Regions from separate parts of the Planococcus chinensis genome, predicted to be linked through region 3. Evidence: riboswitches for the same ligand, from Rfam matches in the RefSeq annotation. Region 3 holds a riboswitch; each other region holds the start of a gene.
What was found. Region 3 has a riboswitch for S-adenosylmethionine ahead of mtnK (S-methyl-5-thioribose kinase). Riboswitches for the same ligand answer to the same signal wherever they lie in the genome.

Region 1: it holds a riboswitch for S-adenosylmethionine, as region 3 does, so the genes downstream of both, ACFSDB_RS07375 (methionine ABC transporter ATP-binding protein) here and mtnK (S-methyl-5-thioribose kinase) in region 3, are expected to answer to the same signal.
Region 2: it holds a riboswitch for S-adenosylmethionine, as region 3 does, so the genes downstream of both, ACFSDB_RS04435 (methionine biosynthesis PLP-dependent protein) here and mtnK (S-methyl-5-thioribose kinase) in region 3, are expected to answer to the same signal.
Region 4: it holds a riboswitch for S-adenosylmethionine, as region 3 does, so the genes downstream of both, ACFSDB_RS11830 (O-acetylhomoserine aminocarboxypropyltransferase/cysteine synthase family protein) here and mtnK (S-methyl-5-thioribose kinase) in region 3, are expected to answer to the same signal.

The regions. Positions count from the first base shown of each region.
Region 1 is NZ_JBHUFW010000004.1:1,015,455-1,019,846, reverse strand. It holds gene ACFSDB_RS07390 (iron-containing alcohol dehydrogenase family protein) at 1-440, opposite strand, end outside; gene ACFSDB_RS07385 (MetQ/NlpA family ABC transporter substrate-binding protein) at 456-1,274, opposite strand; gene ACFSDB_RS07380 (methionine ABC transporter permease) at 1,294-1,965, opposite strand; gene ACFSDB_RS07375 (methionine ABC transporter ATP-binding protein) at 1,955-2,968, opposite strand; SAM riboswitch class I at 3,041-3,149, opposite strand; gene ACFSDB_RS07370 (tol-pal system YbgF family protein) at 3,237-4,271, opposite strand.
Region 2 is NZ_JBHUFW010000004.1:426,774-431,165, forward strand. It holds gene metC (cystathionine beta-lyase) at 1-677, opposite strand, end outside; gene ACFSDB_RS04435 (methionine biosynthesis PLP-dependent protein) at 674-1,795, opposite strand; SAM riboswitch class I at 1,872-1,977, opposite strand; gene ACFSDB_RS04440 (antibiotic biosynthesis monooxygenase family protein) at 2,307-2,612, shown strand; gene ACFSDB_RS04445 (hypothetical protein) at 2,609-2,977, shown strand; gene ACFSDB_RS04450 (cobalamin B12-binding domain-containing protein) at 2,981-3,634, shown strand; gene ACFSDB_RS04455 (STAS domain-containing protein) at 3,612-4,382, shown strand.
Region 3 is NZ_JBHUFW010000008.1:153,170-157,561, forward strand. It holds gene ACFSDB_RS11705 (2-hydroxy-3-keto-5-methylthiopentenyl-1-phosphate phosphatase) at 1-208, opposite strand, end outside; gene mtnW (2,3-diketo-5-methylthiopentyl-1-phosphate enolase) at 214-1,428, opposite strand; SAM riboswitch class I at 1,573-1,679, opposite strand; SAM riboswitch class I at 1,847-2,001, shown strand; gene mtnK (S-methyl-5-thioribose kinase) at 2,107-3,294, shown strand; gene mtnA (S-methyl-5-thioribose-1-phosphate isomerase) at 3,291-4,352, shown strand; gene ACFSDB_RS11725 (sugar ABC transporter substrate-binding protein) at 4,349-4,392, shown strand, end outside.
Region 4 is NZ_JBHUFW010000009.1:11,966-16,357, forward strand. It holds gene ACFSDB_RS11820 (methionine ABC transporter ATP-binding protein) at 1-820, opposite strand, end outside; SAM riboswitch class I at 955-1,068, opposite strand; gene ACFSDB_RS11825 (glycerol-3-phosphate acyltransferase) at 1,148-1,789, opposite strand; SAM riboswitch class I at 1,924-2,042, shown strand; gene ACFSDB_RS11830 (O-acetylhomoserine aminocarboxypropyltransferase/cysteine synthase family protein) at 2,147-3,436, shown strand; gene metX (homoserine O-acetyltransferase MetX) at 3,449-4,392, shown strand, end outside.

The DNA of each region.
Region 1 (4,392 bases), on a different contig from region 3:
ACGCTTTCCGGGAAGACCGTATAATGCGTCATCGTCCCTTCTTCCGTATAGATGACGCTGAGCGGCGTCCATGGAGCGCAGTTCGAAGCGAGTGTCGGAACGAGGACCAAAGCGGTTCCGGTTTCGTGAGCGACAGCTTTCGCAATATCGAGCACTTTTCCGCCACCTGCTCCGATAATGGCCTCCGCTCCTAAAGCTCTCACGATATCGCTGACCCGCGCAATTTCTGCCAGAGAGCATTCCCCCTGATACAGTTCAAAAGCGGTTTCGACTTTTTCCAGCGCTGGGAAAAACGGACGGAGCGCTTCCCATGATTTAGTCCCGGTCAAAATCAACGCCTTATTGATGTTTCTTGCGAGCAGTTTCTCTTCCAAGCTATCAAGGACGCGTGCTCGACAGACATATTCAGCCGGTGCGCCTTTTACAATGATGTCTTCCACAAAAGATCTCCTCCCTTAGCGCGTTGCCATCCATTCCGGTTTGCCGAAGCCTTTGAAATCCGAATCGATCAACGCTTCGAATTCCGATGATTCCACAATTTCCACTAAATCTTTGGCGAGCTCGGTGTCTTTGTTTTCGGTTTTCACTGCCACCAGGTTGCGGTAGCGGTCAGGCATATCTTCAAGCACAAGTGCATCCAGCAGATCCATATCAGCGGCAAGTGCAAAGTTGCCCGGAACCGCTGACAAATCGGAGCTTTCCACTGCCCGCGGCAAGCCGCCCGCTTCGATTGGCTGGAACACCAGGTTTTTCGTATTCGTCTGGATGTCCTTCTCGGATACGGTCAGTTCTTCAGCTGCCGGATCCAGTGTGATCAAGCCGTTGTCTTGCAAGACCAGGAACGTACGGGCTGCATTCACCGGATCATTCGGGATCGCAATGGTCGCCCCGTCTTTGATGTCTTCAAGCGAACCGAACACATTCGAGTAGATGCCCATCGGTGCAGTTGGCACCGTAATCAGCCCCGTCAAGTCCATGCCGTTTTCCTTTGAGAAGTTTTCAAGATAAACGGAATGCTGGAACAAGTTGGCATCGAGGTCGCCGTTATCCAAAGCATTGTTCGGCTGGATGTAATCGCTGAATTCAACGATTTCCACTTTATAGCCTTTTTCTTCAAGCGCCGGTTTGAACGCTTCGTTTAGCATATCGCTGTATGGCCCGGCAGTGCCGCCCAGTTTGATGGATTTGGAATCGGCGCTGGATTCTTCCCCGCTGCAAGCAGCAAGCAGTGTGAGCAGTACGAATAGTGCAGCTAGTAAGGCAATCTTTTTCATATAAGTTTCTCTCCCTTTTCTATCGTTTGTCTATTGCTTTTGACGTCCAATCCCCGAGTTGCTGAAGGATTTGGACGAGAACAATCAAAATGACGACCGTGACGATCATGATCGTGTTGTCGTAGCGGTAATAGCCGAAGCGGATTGCCAAATCGCCGATGCCGCCTCCTCCGACGACGCCTGCCATGGCTGAATAAGCGACCAGCGAGATGATCGTAATGGTGACGCCCTGGACAAGGCCTGTCTTCGCTTCCGGCAGCAGCACATCCTTGATGATCATCCACGGCGTGGCGCCGACCGCGACAGCCGCTTCGATGACGCCTTTATCGATTTCCCGCAAAGAGGTCTCGACGATGCGGGCAAAAAATGGAATTGCGGCAACCGATAGCGAGACGCTGGCTGCAGCAGGGCCGATTGTAGAGTCTACCAGCAGCTTTGTCAGCGGAATCAGCGCGACCAGCAGGATGATGAATGGGATGGAACGCACCATATTGACAATGAACCCCAAGACCGATTTGACGAACCGGTTCTCGAGAAACAGGCCGCGGTCGGTAACAAAAAGAACGATGCCGAGCGGCAAGCCGATGATGATGGCGATTGCCAAGGAGATGCCGATCATATACAAAGTTTCGCCGAACGCTTTTGAAATGTCCGGCCATAATTCCATCATATGCTGAAAATCAAAGCCCATTTCCAATCACCTCCACAGTTGCGCCCCGGCCTTCCATATAAGTGATGGCCCGGCTGATATTTTCCGGTCTGCCCTGGATTTCCATCAGGAACAGGCCAAGCGGTTTTTCCTGGATATATTCGATGGATCCATGAAGAAAGTTGCCTTTGACATCGAAATGCTGAACTGTGTCCGTAATGACGCCTTCGCCGGCGACTGCGCCTTTGAACTGTACTTTGATGACGCTCCCGGTGCAGGCCGCTAGTATCGGGGCCGGTACATCAAAAGACACGACCGATGAGATGAATTCCTTCGTCAATGCCGTCTGGGGCGAGGAAAACAGGTCGTAAACTTCACCTTCTTCAATCACCCTTCCGCCTTGCATCACAGCCATCCGGTCGCAGATTTCTTTGACAACATTCATCTCGTGCGTAATCAGAACGATCGTGATGTTCAATTCCCGGTTGATTTTCTTCAACAGCCGCAGGATGGACAATGTCGTATTCGGATCAAGCGCCGATGTCGCTTCGTCGCATAGGAGCACTGAAGGATTGTTGGCAAGTGCCCGGGCAATGCCGACGCGCTGCTTTTGCCCGCCGCTTAGCTGCGAAGGGTAGACATCCTTCTTGTCGGATAGGCCCACCATCTCAAGCAGTTCATCAACCCGTTCGGCCGCTTGCGCTTTCGGCAGTTTTGCCGCCTTCAAGGCAAAAGCGATGTTTTCAGTGACCGTCTTCTGGCTGATCAAATAGAAATGCTGGAAGATCATGCCGATTTTCAAACGCGACTGCCGCAGTCCTTCGCCTTTCAATTGGGTAAGGTCCACGCCGTCGATTTTGATTTCGCCGCTTGTTGGGCGCTCGAGCAGGTTCATGCAGCGGAGCAAAGAGCTCTTCCCCGCTCCCGAGTAGCCGACAATACCGAATACTTCGCCTGCCTCCACCGTTAGGGAGACATTGTCCACACCCGTGACGGTGCCTTTTTTCGTCTGGTACTCTTTCGAAAGATTCGTGATGCTGATCATGGCGGTGCTCCCTCCTTTTTAGGCCAATAAAAAACGCCTCTTCCATTAAGAAAGAGGCACCGAATTGGATTAGGCTTATCTCTCAGAATAGATTCATTCTGCAGGAATTAGCACCTTCCCAGATCGCTCTGGAGGTTGCTGGACGTCATAGGGCCTGTCCCTCGGTCTCTCTTGATAATGTTCCATATGTAATTGTTTTTAGCTTGTACCCAATAGTAAAGAACATTCAGCCCGCTGTCAAAGCTTTTTTAAAATTTTTATTTTTTATTCAACCGAAATTCAATTCCTCGTCCACTCTGCCAATGACCATATACGCCGATGTCCCGTTGAAATAATAGGCCGGCTGATTTCCGGCATCGGCCCGGCAAATCGCTGATGGAATTTCAATTTCCCGCAATGCCTGCATCATTCCCTCAACGGCTTTGGTGAATGTCGGACCCGTCACGCCTGTCATCACATGCGTATCCAAAAAATACGCTTTGGCATCAAGTGGCTTCATTGGTTTTTCCGCACAGCTATGCAGCAATAAATGCTTGAGCAGGAACGCATGGGCAGCTGGCAATTTTTCGCGGATGCCATTATAGATCAATTCCGGGCCGTCCGTGTTGAAAAAAAGGATAATGGTGTCTTTCGGATCCTTTTCAATAGCTGCAACAACCTGCGCATGCCCGCATTGAACATGTTCATCCGCCGAAAGGATACGGTAAGCGGAATTCCGGAGTTCATCCGTGCAGCGGCAGAGTTCTGTGAACATTTCCGAAAAGTCTGCGCTATCAAGTGCAGTTGAAGAAACGGAACTTGCCGCAAACGCCCGGCTGCCGATATGCAACGAGCTGCTCGACATGTGCTGCAATGCACGCTTGACCTGATCGGCATTCAGTTGATAGGCGTTCTCCGGGTAACGGGATTGGTTATCCAGCGCTTGCTGCAGCTGGCAAAGAGCTTCGGCGTGCATATGCTGCTGGTGGAACAGCCCGCCCAGGCGGTATGCCGCTAGCGGATTCACCGGGTCGTATTGCAGCACTTTTTTCATAGCCTGTTCGGCTGCATAGCGCTTATTGGCATCGTTGGATGCCGCCTGGCCGCAGTAGCACAGCAGATAATTGATCAGTTTCTGCTGGATGTATGTATAGTAATGGGCATAATCCGCATCTTCCGCCGCTAATAGCTTAAGATGGTTGTGCATTGCATCATAAAGTTCAATCTTGGAATAATCCAAATCCCCTTGGGTATTTTCAGCTTGAAAGTGAATCTCCTGCTCCAATTCTTCTAGTTCATCCAAACTTATGTCATGATATCGCATGTTCTTCCCCCTAAATAAAAAAAGACCGCTGTATAACTTTGCTAAATGTTATGGTGGGATAATATAATTGCGGTACAAATACTATTATTAAGATATATTTTACATTTCTAACAAAGTTATA
Region 2 (4,392 bases), on a different contig from region 3:
TTCTGGATAAATCCGAGGCGGCTGCTTAGTTCCGGATCTTTGGTGACGGCGAGCCCGGCTATGATATCGCTGTGTCCGGACAGGAATTTTGTTGCACTGTGGAGCACAAGGTCTGCGCCGAGGTCGAGCGGGTTCTGATAAAGCGGCGTCATGAACGTGTTGTCGACGAATGTCAGGCAATCATTCGCTTTGGCCAGTTTAGCCGCAATTTCGATATCGGTGATTTTCATCACCGGATTCGAAGGGGTTTCGATATAGACCACTTTGCTGTTTTCCTGGAAAGCAGCGGCCATTTCACTCAAGTCGGTCATGTCGACAAACGAATAGCTGATTCCGAACCGCGGCAGCACTTCGGTAACAAAGCGGAAAGTTCCGCCGTACACGTCTTCTGAAACGAGGACGTGGTCCCCGGCAGACAGCAGCATGAAAGCCGAAGAGATAGCGGCCATGCCGGAAGCGAAAGCAAAACCGCGTGTGCCGTTTTCCAGTTTGGCAATGGTTTCTTCAAGTTTTTGCCGTGTCGGATTGCCGGAGCGGCTATAATCGAACGGACCGAATTCTTCGAAATCCGCTTGGTGGTATGTCGACGATAAGTAGATCGGGACATTCACCGCGCCTGTCTTCTCATCAGTGCCAGCAGCGTGGATCAATTGGGTTTCCAACCGGTTTGTCTTCATAGGCGTACGCCCTCCTTGTCGAATATTTTCAATGCTTCGGCGAGGTCTGCCGCCAGATCTTCCGCTTCTTCAATGCCCACTGAGAACCGCAGCAGCCGGTCGCAGATGCCGCGGCTTGTCCGCTCTTCATAAGGAATTTCAGCGTGGGTCTGGGTAGCCGGGTAGGTGATGAAACTCTCAACGCCGCCCAGGCTTTCGGCGAATGTGATCAATTCCAGGCTTTCGAGGAACGGGGCGACCCATTCCGCTTGGTTCAGCCGGAACGAAAGCATGCCGCCTTTCCCGGGGTACAGGACGTCCGATACGGCCGGATGGGATTGTAGGAATTCCGCCATTTCTTTGGCGTTCTTTTCGTGTTGTTTCATGCGGAGCGGCAATGTCTTCAACCCGCGAATCAATAGCCAAGAATCAAACGGCGACAGCACTGCGCCGGCCGAATTGTGCAGGATAGCCAAGCGCTCACATAGGGCATCGCCTTTCGCGGCCACCAGTCCGGCGAGTACATCGTTATGGCCGCCGATATATTTGGTGGCGCTATGCACGACAATGTCGGCGCCGAGTGAAATCGGCTGTTGGAGATAAGGCGTCAAGAAAGTGTTGTCGGCAATTAAAAGCAAGTTGTGTTTTTTGGCCAAAGCAGCATAGTGTTCCAAGTCGATTTCCTGCATCAAGGGATTGGTCGGCGTTTCGATGAAGAACGCACGGGTGTTTTCATTGATCAATGCTTCGGTCTTTTCAACATCGCTGAAATCTGAATAGTGGGTATGGATGCCGAAGACATCGGAATAATGGTTCAACAGGCGGTAAGTGCCGCCATAAATATCTTCAGGCACCACGAGTTCGTCGCCCGGGCGGAACTGGGACAGCACCAATTGGATGGCAGCCATGCCGGAACTGCAGGCAAACCCGGCATCTGCGCCTTCCAGCGCCGCAATGCCTTCTTCGAGAACCGTACGCGTCGGGTTTTTCGTGCGGGTATAGTCATAGCCGGTGGATTTTCCGAGGCCTTCATGCTCGTATGCCGTTGATAAGTAAATCGGAGCGCTGACTGCGCCGGTTTTTTCATCGCTGCGGGTGCCTAATTGTACCAATCGGGTTTCTAAACTTCTCTTTGCCATTTCGCTCATCCTTTCAAAATAAAAAACAGGGGCTTTCTTCAGAAAAAGAAGAAAGCCCCTGCCGAGGAACACGTTCTTCTCATCTTCTAGGCATGCGCCTATTGGAATTAGCACCGTGGCCATTTGCAGGCTGGTTGCTGAGACTTCACAGGGCCAAATCCCTCCGTCTCTCTAGATAAGAAATAAAATATGCAGTTGAATTTATATAATACAGATTACTTTAATGCAATTGGATGGAAAAGACAAGAGGAAAACCGAATTTTTATTAAAATTCACTCAATAAAGGCGTTCGCCGAATGCAGGAGGATTCCGTATAGGAGCAAGCGGGTATAGAATAAACCGGTGTCTTTGCCGGCGGATTTTCCAGATAAGAGCTGCGGCGCCAAAAAGGAAAAGCGCTCATTCTGTGTTCGTATGATATTGAAATCATCCGGTGCAAAGGACAACACTTTTAATTCGAAAATCGAAAGGTTATAATAGACACTAGAATTTAGCGAAAAGGGGCTTTTTGATGTATATTGTAACTTCCACTGTAACGGTGCCGGAAGAAAAAACGGACGATTTGATCGCCATTTATAAAAACCGCTCGCGGCGGGTCGACAAAGCGGAAGGCTTCCATTCGTTCCGGTTGATCCAGAATACCAAAAAGCCAAATGAGCTGACGGTGCACCTGGAATGGCATTCAAAAGAAGCCTATATGAAGTGGGTCAAGAGCAATGAGTTTAAGGAGATCCATGAACTTGAAAAGCATTATCCGGATCAGCAGCTTGCAGGCATCGTGCCGAAAGTGCGCCAATACGAGGTGGTGGCTGAATGAACACAGAAACCAAAGACCGCATTGCTTCGGCGACGGCAAATAGCATCTATGAAGCTTATCCCTCATTATGGGACCGGTTCGGGGAACGCGGATTCCATCGTACGGAGGAAGACAACCGGCATCACCTTGACCATTTGGAGACGGCGTATGACCTGCAAGACCCTAAAATCTTTCTCGATTACAGCGCTTGGCTTGAAGGCGTGCTGAACAGCCGCAATGTCGAGACCGGATTGATCATCGATAATTTTGAACGTCTGATGGATATACTGCCCGGAAAGGCAGAAAAGGCCGAAGGGGAATTCATGCTTTCATGCCTGAAGCAAGCGAATAAAATGTTGTCGGAAAGAAGACTTGAAGGAGGTTGAAGAATGATTCAACCGAAACAATTGGCGGAATTGTTCTTGGCAGGAAATGATGCGGAAGCCCTCGTGCAAGTCCGCAGATTTCTGGAGGAACATACGCAGCACGAACTGTTTGCGCGATTGCTGACACCGGCAATGTACCATGTCGGAGAATTATGGGAAAACAATGAAATCGGGGTAGCCGATGAACATTTGGCAACTGCCGTTTGTGATTTTGTCGTATCCGCCGTCGAAAACCGGAAACAGCAGGGGGATGGCACTGAGCGGAAAGTGATGGTCCTGGGGCCGGAAGGCGAAGACCATTATATTGGTTTGAAAATGGTATCGAGCCGATTCCGCGAGAACGGCTGGTCCGTGAAGTACCTGGGCCCGAATTTGCCGCTCGACCATGCTTTGGACGCTGCCAAACGCTGGAAGCCCGACGCTATAGCCCTATCAGCGGCGCTTGTCTACCGGTTGCCGGTGATCAAGACCTATATCAATGAATTTCTGGACCTGGACCCGAAACCGATTGTCTTTTTGGGAGGTCGGGCAGTTTCAAAAGCGAATCCGGAGGCACTCCGCAATGAAGGTGCGATCGTCCTGGAAGATCTTGAACAATTAGAGCGATGGCTGACGATGGGAGAGGAACCGCAAGATGGATACGGAATATCAGTTTGAAGGCTTGCCGCTCCCGGCTTTCAAATTAACAAAGGAATTGAAGGTGTTGGTTTCCTCGCAGGAAGCCGAAAAGCTTTTCGGGCCGGCGGCTTTGTTCAAGGACCTGATCGATGAAGGAAGCTTGAAGAAGGTCGAGAAATTGCTGAAGCCGGAAAACGGTTCAGTGCGTTTTGAAATGAATGCAGTTTCGGCAAGCGGCGGCCTGCTATTGGCTGATCTTTACGGCAAATGGCAAAGCGATGCAAGCTGGGCGGTTGTTGTTGTCCCTAAAGAAGATAATATCGAGCGCATATCGCAGCAATTGAGGCGCCTGCAGGAGCGGCTGCGCGAAACCGATTATGATCTGTTTCAGGAAAAGGAACTTTCCATGCAGTTGCTCCAGCGGGTCCGCATGCTTTCCGCCCCGAGCATCCGCCTGGACCTCGACCAGATGCTCATCCCGCTCTTTGGCGACTTGACGGCAGTGAAAGTGGAAGCGGTCGGCGACAATGTCCTGAAAAACATCCACGACTCGCATGTCGAAACGGCCATCATCGACTTTACCGCGGTGGACCAGATCGAAGAAGAAGGGCTTAAGCTCTGGAACGGCTTGATGCAATCGCTGAAGGTCATGGGCGTCGAGTGCATTGTGACCGGCATTAAACCGGCGCATGCGAAACGGCTGCATGGCCTGGAATCCACTACTGTCATGCGCTTCGCCTCGACACTCCTCGAAGTGCTCAATGAAAAAAGCGGAAGCCGGCTCTGAAAAGAGCCGG
Region 3 (4,392 bases):
GCACGTAGTCGACGACTTCGTCTTTCTTGGCCGAAGGCAGAAGCGAAAACATTTTCGCCACGCCTTCGCGGATTGATATATTCTGTGCCAGAATGTCGTCCTTAATTGGACTCCATCCCGGCGGATCGAAATGTTTCATGATAGCGATGATGTTGTCGTTGTTGGTGATCGTGCCATCAAAATCGCAAAAGATGACCGGTTTGTCCATTGCCGTTACCCCCATATGTCCAGTGCTGTTTTCAATTCTTGATGCTGTTCAGAAGCTTCAGCCAGCGTTTTTCCACTGAGTACGGCGTCGACCGCTTGGCGGAATGCCTTGCCGCCGCCAGCCGCGCCGTCGGGATGGCCATGTACGCCGCCTCCGGCATTGATGATGCTGTCGATGCCGAAATCGTTGATCAACAGCGGCACGAGGCCGGGATGGATGCCGGCTGATGGAACCGGGAAGCTGCGTTTCAGCGGGCTTTCCTCCACCAAGGCATGGCCGAGTGTCAGTGCCTGTGCTTTTTCAAGTGCAACACTTCCGTAAGGGGAAGGGAACAGCGAGAAGTCGGCTCCGGCGATGCGCGTCAGCTTCCCGAGCGCAAGCGCCGTCGACAGCCCGTAGAACGGGGAAGACGTAAAAGCGCCACTGAATGCCGGATGCGCCATGAGCGGCAAGCTGATTTCTTCATCTTCCGCCAGTTCCTGCAGCACATCAAGTCCGTACGCATGGACATTGAACAAAAGGGCGTCCGCGCCGAGTTCGCGCGCTTTTTTCGCTTTGTCACGCAAGCCAGAAGTGCGGCCCGATAAGTTCACCGCGTAAAGCGTGCGGTGGCCGGTTTCTTCAAAGACGGCTTCGAGCGCGCTCTTGCCGGTGGTGATGCGCTGATCGAACGGCGTCAGCGGATTGTCGAAGAGGATTTCGTCGTCTTTCACCAAATCCACGCCGCCAAGCGCCTGTTCGCGGAGCTGTGCGGCCATGAAATCCAGGTCGCGGCCGATGACACCTTTGAATATGCTCATGACGAGCGGCCGGTCCATGACGCCCAGCTTGCTGCGGAGACCGTCGATGCCAAAGCGCGGACCCGGAAAATGGCTCAGCAGCTCTTCGCTGAAATCGAGGTCCAGGAGCTTCACTTCGCCGTCGAGCGACAATTTGCCGAATACTGTCGTCAGGATCGCCGGCAGGTCCGCTGAGAAGTTGGCGCTCGGATAAGCGATCTTCACTTCGGCTTTTATGGTGTCGGGCTTCAGCGGATGCGGAGCATCCCCGAATTCCTCCACCGATACGACTTGGCCTTTATGGTGCTTTAATTGTTCCTGTTCCAGCAAAGGCAGGTCCGTCCACGAGCCAATTGTCAGGCCGAGGGCGATGCCTTCCGCCTTTTTTTCAAATGAACCGGGTTTGCCGTAAAGCTGGTACGTTGCCGTCAATATGCTCACTATATGCACACTCCATTTTTAGTAAAGATTAGGTATCATGATTCTGAAGAAGAATGAGCGGAAAGCGTCCGCATGAAGCGATTTCTTCAAGATACAAAATAAAAAAACCTCTTCAAACAAGAAGAGGTTAAGGGCGTTAACAACTTCTTATTTCTCAGCTGCGAAATCGCGCTGCAAGAATTAGCACCGTGTCCACTGGACCGGTTGCCGGGTATCATAGGGCTTGTCCCTCCACCTGCTCTGAATAAGAAAGTATTCAATTGGTTTTTGAAAGAGTAAATTAATTTTGATTATTCCATGCCGAAAACTATCTGTCAATCGTTATCCGTGAAAATTTTTTTGCAAAAAAAATTATTGACACTCAATTCTGAACCATGATAGGATTCATTTCAAACAGCATACAGTTTTACAACAAACACTCTTATCAAGAGCAGGCAGAGGGATATTGGCCCTATGACGCCCAGCAACCGACCGTAATACCTTCGTGAGAAGGGGCGCTTTTGCGCCGGGATGAACATCCCGCAAGGCACGGTGCTAATTCCATCAGAAACCGCGGTTTCTGAAAGATAAGAGGTGCGGAATCTCTTATTCTACGCCTCTTTCTTTGGAAAGGGGCTTTTTTATTGCCCAAAAACAGCTTCTCAAACCCAACCACAACAGCTGAAAGGTAGATGACCTATGACAATAGCAACAAACCAATATGCAGCATTAACCGAAGAAACCGCAATCGCCCTGGCGAAAAGCGTCTATCCGTTCCCGGAAGGGGCAGAACTTTCGAGCCGTGAAATCGGCGACGGCAACTTGAATTACGTGTTCCGGATCACCGATTCGGCCAGCGGCAAAGGCGTCATCATCAAGCAGGCGTTGCCGTATGCGAAAGTCGTCGGCGAAAGCTGGCCGCTGACATTGAAGCGTGCAGAAACGGAAGCCGCAGCGCTCCTGAAGCACGGCGAATTCGCTCCAGGCCTTGTGCCGGAAGTGTATGCCACTGATACGGATTTGGCGGTGACGGTCATGGAAGACCTGTCGCATCTGAAGATTGCCCGCGAAGGCCTCATTGCAGGCGAAAGCTATCCGAAGCTTTCATCGGATATCGGGGAATACCTGGCGCGCACGCTATTCCATACATCGGATTTTGCGCTCCATCCGTTTGAGAAAAAGCGGCTTGCTGCGGAATTTTCAAATCCGGAGCTCTGCAAAATCACGGAAGACCTGATTTTCACTGATCCGTTCTTTGACCGCGAGACGAACGATTTTGAGCCTCAGCTGCGCCTGGCAGTGGAGGCGATCTGGAACAACGCGCCGCTTCAGCTGGAGGCCGCCAAATTGAAGTACAGCTTTTTGACGGAAGCGGAAGCATTGCTGCATGGCGACCTCCATACGGGCAGCATCTTCGCCAGTGCGGAAGAGACGAAAGTCATCGATCCGGAATTCGCGTTTTACGGGCCGATCGGTTTTGACGTAGGCCTGTTCCTTGCAAATCTGATCGCTCAAGGGATCACGCGCACCGGCGAAGGGCGCAAAGTGATCACAGACCATATCGCAAAGACATGGGAAACGTTTGAAGGGACTTTCAGCGCTTTATGGGAAGCAGAAGGCGTGGAGGCGTTCAAAAATACACCCGGCTACCGCGAAGCGATCCTTGAAAAAGTGTTCAGCGATGCGCTCGGCTTTGCCGGCTGCGAATTGATTCGCCGCACCATCGGCTTGGCGCACGTCAAGGACCTCGACGGCATTGAAGAGGAAGCACGGCGCATCGAATTGAAAAAACAGGCGCTGGAGCTCGGTGAAACCTTGATCCTCAACCGCCGCACCATCAAAGATATAGGGGCAGTTGTCCGTTTGGCAGAGGGGGAAGCGCGATGAGCATCCCGTTGTCGATTTCCTGGTCCGAAGGCCAACTGGTCATTCTCGATCAGCAGAAACTGCCGCATGAAATTGAATATGTCACACTCGAGACGCTCGAAGATGTCTTTGACGCCATTTTCACATTGAAAGTGCGCGGCGCTCCGGCAATCGGCATCGCCGCTGCCTACGGGCTGGCGCTTTCCGCCGTCCGCCACGAAACGGAAGACTTGGAGACGTTTTTCCACCTCGTCCAAAAAGACGCCGAATACCTTGGAAGTTCGCGCCCAACGGCAGTCAACCTCGTCTGGGCGCTCCAGCGGCTCGCATCGGTGGTCCGGAACGCCGGATCGGTGGATGCGGCAAAACAATTGCTGGCAGAAGAAGCGGTCCGGATCCACGAGGAAGACGAAGCTTCCTGCCGCCAGATCGGCGCATACGGACTCGAGCTGCTCGAGGGCAAAAAACGCGTCATGACCATCTGCAACGCCGGTTCCATCGCGACGGCCAAATACGGCACGGCGTTGGCGCCGTTCCATCTCGGAGCGGAAATCGGCCGGGAATTTGAAGTCTACGCCTGCGAGACGCGGCCGGTCTTCCAAGGATCCCGGCTGACTGTCTGGGAGCTGCAGCAATCGGGCGTCAACGTCACGTTGATCACCGACAGCATGGCAGCCCACACCATCGAGGCGAAAGAAGTCGAGGCGATCATCGTCGGTGCGGACCGCATTGCGGCGAACGGCGACACGGCCAATAAAATCGGCACACTGAACTTGGCGATCCTCGCAAATGCCTATAACATCCCGTTTTATGTAGCCGCCCCGTCTTCGACATTCGACGTGTCGATCGGTTCCGGTGCAGAAATTCCGATTGAAGAACGGAAACCGGAAGAAATCACCCATTTTGCGGGAGAGCCGGTGGCGCCGCTCGGAACAAAAGTGTTCAACCCGGCCTTTGACGTCGCGCCGGCCCGGCTCATCACAGCCATCATCACGGAAAAAGGCATCATCAAACCGGAATATGAGAAAAATATCCCTGCCGCCCTAGGCGCTTATACAGGAAAAGGAGCCCATTCATGAAAAGACAATCGTTTTTATTGCTAGCATTTCTTTTGATCAT
Region 4 (4,392 bases), on a different contig from region 3:
CGCCGGTGAACTGGATCCGGTAGATGGTGTGCTTGCGGTCCGGGTCCTGGATCTGCTTCAGCAGCGATTCCGGCAGTTCGTCATTCATGACGGAACGGACAAAGCGCTGGGTCGTCGTGTGCTGCGGATTGGTGAACACTTCGAACACCGTTCCCTGTTCGATGACTTTGCCTGCTTCAAGCACTGCCACTTTGTCGCAGATTTCACGGATGACGCCCATTTCATGAGTGATCAGCAGGATCGTGATGTTGTATTCGCGGTTGATGCGGCGCAGCAGTTCCAGGATGGATTGGGTGGTCTGCGGATCCAGCGCCGAAGTGGCTTCATCGCATAATAGAACTGATGGATTGGTGGCAAGCGCCCGGGCAATGCCGATGCGCTGTTTCTGGCCGCCGGAAAGCTGGTCGGGATATTTGTCTGCCTGATCGCCCAGGCCGACAAAATCCAGCAGGTCCTTCACCTGTTCCTTGATCTTGTTTTTCGGCGTTTTGGCGAGGATGAGCGGCATGGCGACATTGTGGAAAACGGTTTTGGAATTCAGCAAGTTGAAGTGCTGGAAGATCATTCCGATGTCTTTCCGCGTCTGGCGAATGTCTTTTGCGGACAAGGTGGAGATGTCTTTTCCGTCAATCAGCACGCGGCCGCTGCTTGGTCGCTCCAGCAGGTTGACTGTCCGGATCAGCGAGCTTTTGCCGGCGCCGCTGAAGCCGATGACGCCGTATATTTCACCAGTTTCAACAGTCAGGTCGATGCCGTTCAGCGCGTGGATCGACTGTTTGCCGGACTGGTAGGTTTTTGTTACCTCCTCGAATTGAATCATAGTGTAAGCCTCCTCAAGCTGTTCCAGTAATGCAAATCTTTTCGCAGAGGGCTTTTTATCCGAAAGTGAACGAAAAAAGCCCCCTTTTTTCTTATCCACAAGAAAAAAGAAGGCTTCGGCATGAAACCATCTCATTCTCATCTTCCAAACGCAAAAATGCGTTTGCAGGAGTTAGCACAGTTTTCGCATGATGCGAATCCGCTGCCGAAACGTCATAGGGCCTGTCCCTCGGTTTCTCTGGATAAGAAAGTGATGTACGTATTTGATTTGTAAGGACTACTTTATGGGGGATTGTTGAAAAAGTCAACCTTTTCTTTTAAAAAAATTTCAGGAAGATCCTTCAGCCTTTTTCCGGAATACGGAAGAAACCTTGTTTTCAGTGCCGTTTGCGATGCGGGAAATGTTTTCCGTGTGCTTGAATACAGCCATCGCGAACAGCGCAGCAGCAATGAACAAAGGAAGTCCGCCTTCAGCGGGCCACCAGGCAATGGCGAAGAACGTGGCATACAGGACCAAGACGCCCGCGACCAGGTAATTGGTGGCGAGTGCTGCTCCGACAAGAAGCAGCAGGCCGGCCAAGCCAAGCTTCCAGTCGAGCGCCAGCATGACGCCGATGACGGCCGCTGTTCCTTTTCCGCCGTTGAACCTCATATAGAAAGGGAAGTTGTGTCCGACGACGACGCCGGCACCGACGACGAACAGCAGGGCCCAGACGGTTTCTTCTGAAAGTGAAGAAGCATGCAGCGCCCAGCGGAACACCCACACGGCAGCTGCGCCTTTGAGAATATCCAGGAAAGCGACCAGCGCTCCGTATTTCCAGCCGAGCACGATGGCTGCATTTGAAGCGCCTGAATTTTTGACGCCTTCTTTTTTGATGTTGACGCCTGTCAACAGCTGCGCGACCAGTGAACCATGCATGCAGCCGACAATATAACCTATGATGAGAGCAATAACTATCCATGAAAACATCTTTTCCACTCCTTCTCTTATAGATTTAACGTTTGAAAGAAGCGCAGGTTTCAAAATTTTTAGAATTATCCGCTTGACAAATCCCACATCCATTTTATATACTTCAGGACATGATGGAAAACTAAATCTGAATACTCTTATCAAGAGAGGCGGAGGGAATAGGCCCTGTGATGCCCGGCAACCGACAAGCAGCTCAGCTTGGAAAGGTGCTAAATCCTACAGATCCGGAAAGACGGGATCTGGCAGATGAGAGGAGGCATACCCGTATGTGACGGCCCTCTTCTTAACCGAAGAGGGCTTTTTCTGTTCCCTCCTCAACCCGCGGTTTCCATCAAAAAAACCTTAGGAGGAATAGAAATGACAAATTTTAAACCAGAAACGCTTTTATTGCACGGCGGACAGCAGCCGGACCCAGTGACCGGAGCGAGAGGGGTCGCCATCCATAAAACGACTTCCTATGTGTTTAAGAATACGGAACATGCCCAGAACTTGTTCGGCTTGAAAGAAGCAGGAAATATCTATTCGCGCATCATGAACCCTACGGTGGATGTATTTGAACAGCGTGTGGCTCTTCTTGAAGGCGGGTCGGCAGCTGTCGCCCTGTCTTCCGGCATGGCGGCCATCGCATTCTCCATATTGAACTTGGCGGAAGCCGGCGACGAAATCGTGGCAGACAGCAATTTGTACGGAGGCACAGTCAGCTTGTTCGCCAATACCTTGCCGAGATACGGCATCACGGTGAAATTCGTCGACGGCACGGATCCGGAAAACTTCCGGGGCGCCATCACAGACAAGACAAAAGCGATTTTCGGGGAGATCATCGGCAATCCTAGCCTGAACGTCTTTGATGTTGAAAAAGTGGCGGAGATTGCCCATGAAAACGGCTTGCCATTATTGATCGACAATACATTCGCTTCGCCATACGGCAGCAACCCGATCGAGTTCGGGGCGGACGTCGTTATTCATTCGGCAACGAAATGGATTGGCGGGCACGGGACGACCATCGGCGGCGTGGTCGTCGACAGCGGTAAATTCGACTACGACAATCCGCGATTCCCCAACTACACGGAACCGGATGAAAGCTATCACGGCATCCGCTATGGAATCGATGCGGCAGGAGCGGCATTTGCGACCAAACTCCGCGTCCAGCTGCTGCGTGATTTCGGACCATCGCTCAGCGCGGAAAGTGCACATGCCTTTTTGCAGGGGCTCGAGACGCTGCATCTGCGGATTCCGCGCCACAACAGCAATGCCCGCATCATCGCCCAATACCTGAAGGATCATCCGCAAGTGGAGTGGGTCAACTATATCGGCTTTGAAGATCACCCGTCGCACCAATTGGCCCAAAAATATTTGAAGGACGGCTATGGTTCGATTGTCAATTTCGGCGTGAAGGGTGGCCGTGAAGCAGGCCGGAAAGTGATTGACAGTGTCGCTTTATGGTCCCACGTGGCGAATGTCGGTGATGCGAAATCGCTGATTATCCACCCGGCTTCGACGACCCACCAGCAATTGACGGCTCAAGAACTGGAAGCTTCAGGGGTGACGGAAGAATTGATCCGCTTGTCGATCGGCCTGGAGAATCCGGAAGACCTGATCGCCGACCTCGAACAGGCCATCAAAGCGGCTGTACTGGAAAACGCATAGGAGGTGAAAGAGATGGCTTACGTATCCATCGGTACGCTGGCGCTGGAGTCGGCGGAAATCTTGGAAGGTGTCGAACTCGCATATGAACGCTGCGGCAAGGAAGGAGCTCCGGTCGTTCTCCTGTGCCACGCTTTGACAGGCGACCAGTTCTCGATCGGCACTCCGGATAATCCGGGGTGGTGGGCAGGATTGGCCGGGCCGGGCAAAGCCGTGGATACGGAGAAATTTCAAGTCATCACCTTCAATGTGCTCGGAGGATGCAACGGATCGACCGGTCCATTGTCCGTCAACCCGAAAACAGGCGAGCCCTACCGCGCGGATTTCCCGGAAATCACCATCCGCGACATGGTCCGGGCAGAGCATGCGGCTTTGCAGAAGCTGGGCATCGACCGGCTCGCGGCTGTCATCGGCGGTTCGCTCGGAGGCATGAAAGCGCTGGAATGGGGGAGGCTATACCCCCGTTTCGTCTCAGCGGTGTTTCCGTTGGCAGTAACGCCCGCCTACAGCGATTACGGCATCGCGTTCAACTGGATCGGCATCCATGCTATCGTAAATGATGCGGAATTCAAAAACGGGAATTATACGGATTCTTCTCTCATTAAAGGCTTTGAAACGGCTCGAATGGCGGGGATGGTGACATACAGGAGCGGCGGGCTCTTCAATGACCGGTTCAGCCGCGGCCATAACGGCAGCGGATTCGATGTCGAATCTTATTTGTCCTATCAGGGCAGGAAGCTGGCCGGGCGCTTTGATGCTAATAGCTACGTCACATTGCTGAAGGCAATGAATACCCATGACGTGGAGGAAAGCCAATTGGAAGTGGCGCTACACGCGTTATCGTTCACCCATGATTTATTGTATCCCGGACCCTGGATGAGCGATTGGGTCCAAAAGCAGCCCGAAGCGAGCTGGGCTTTAGTGGAAACAGCGTTCGGCCATGACGGTTTCCTGGTTGA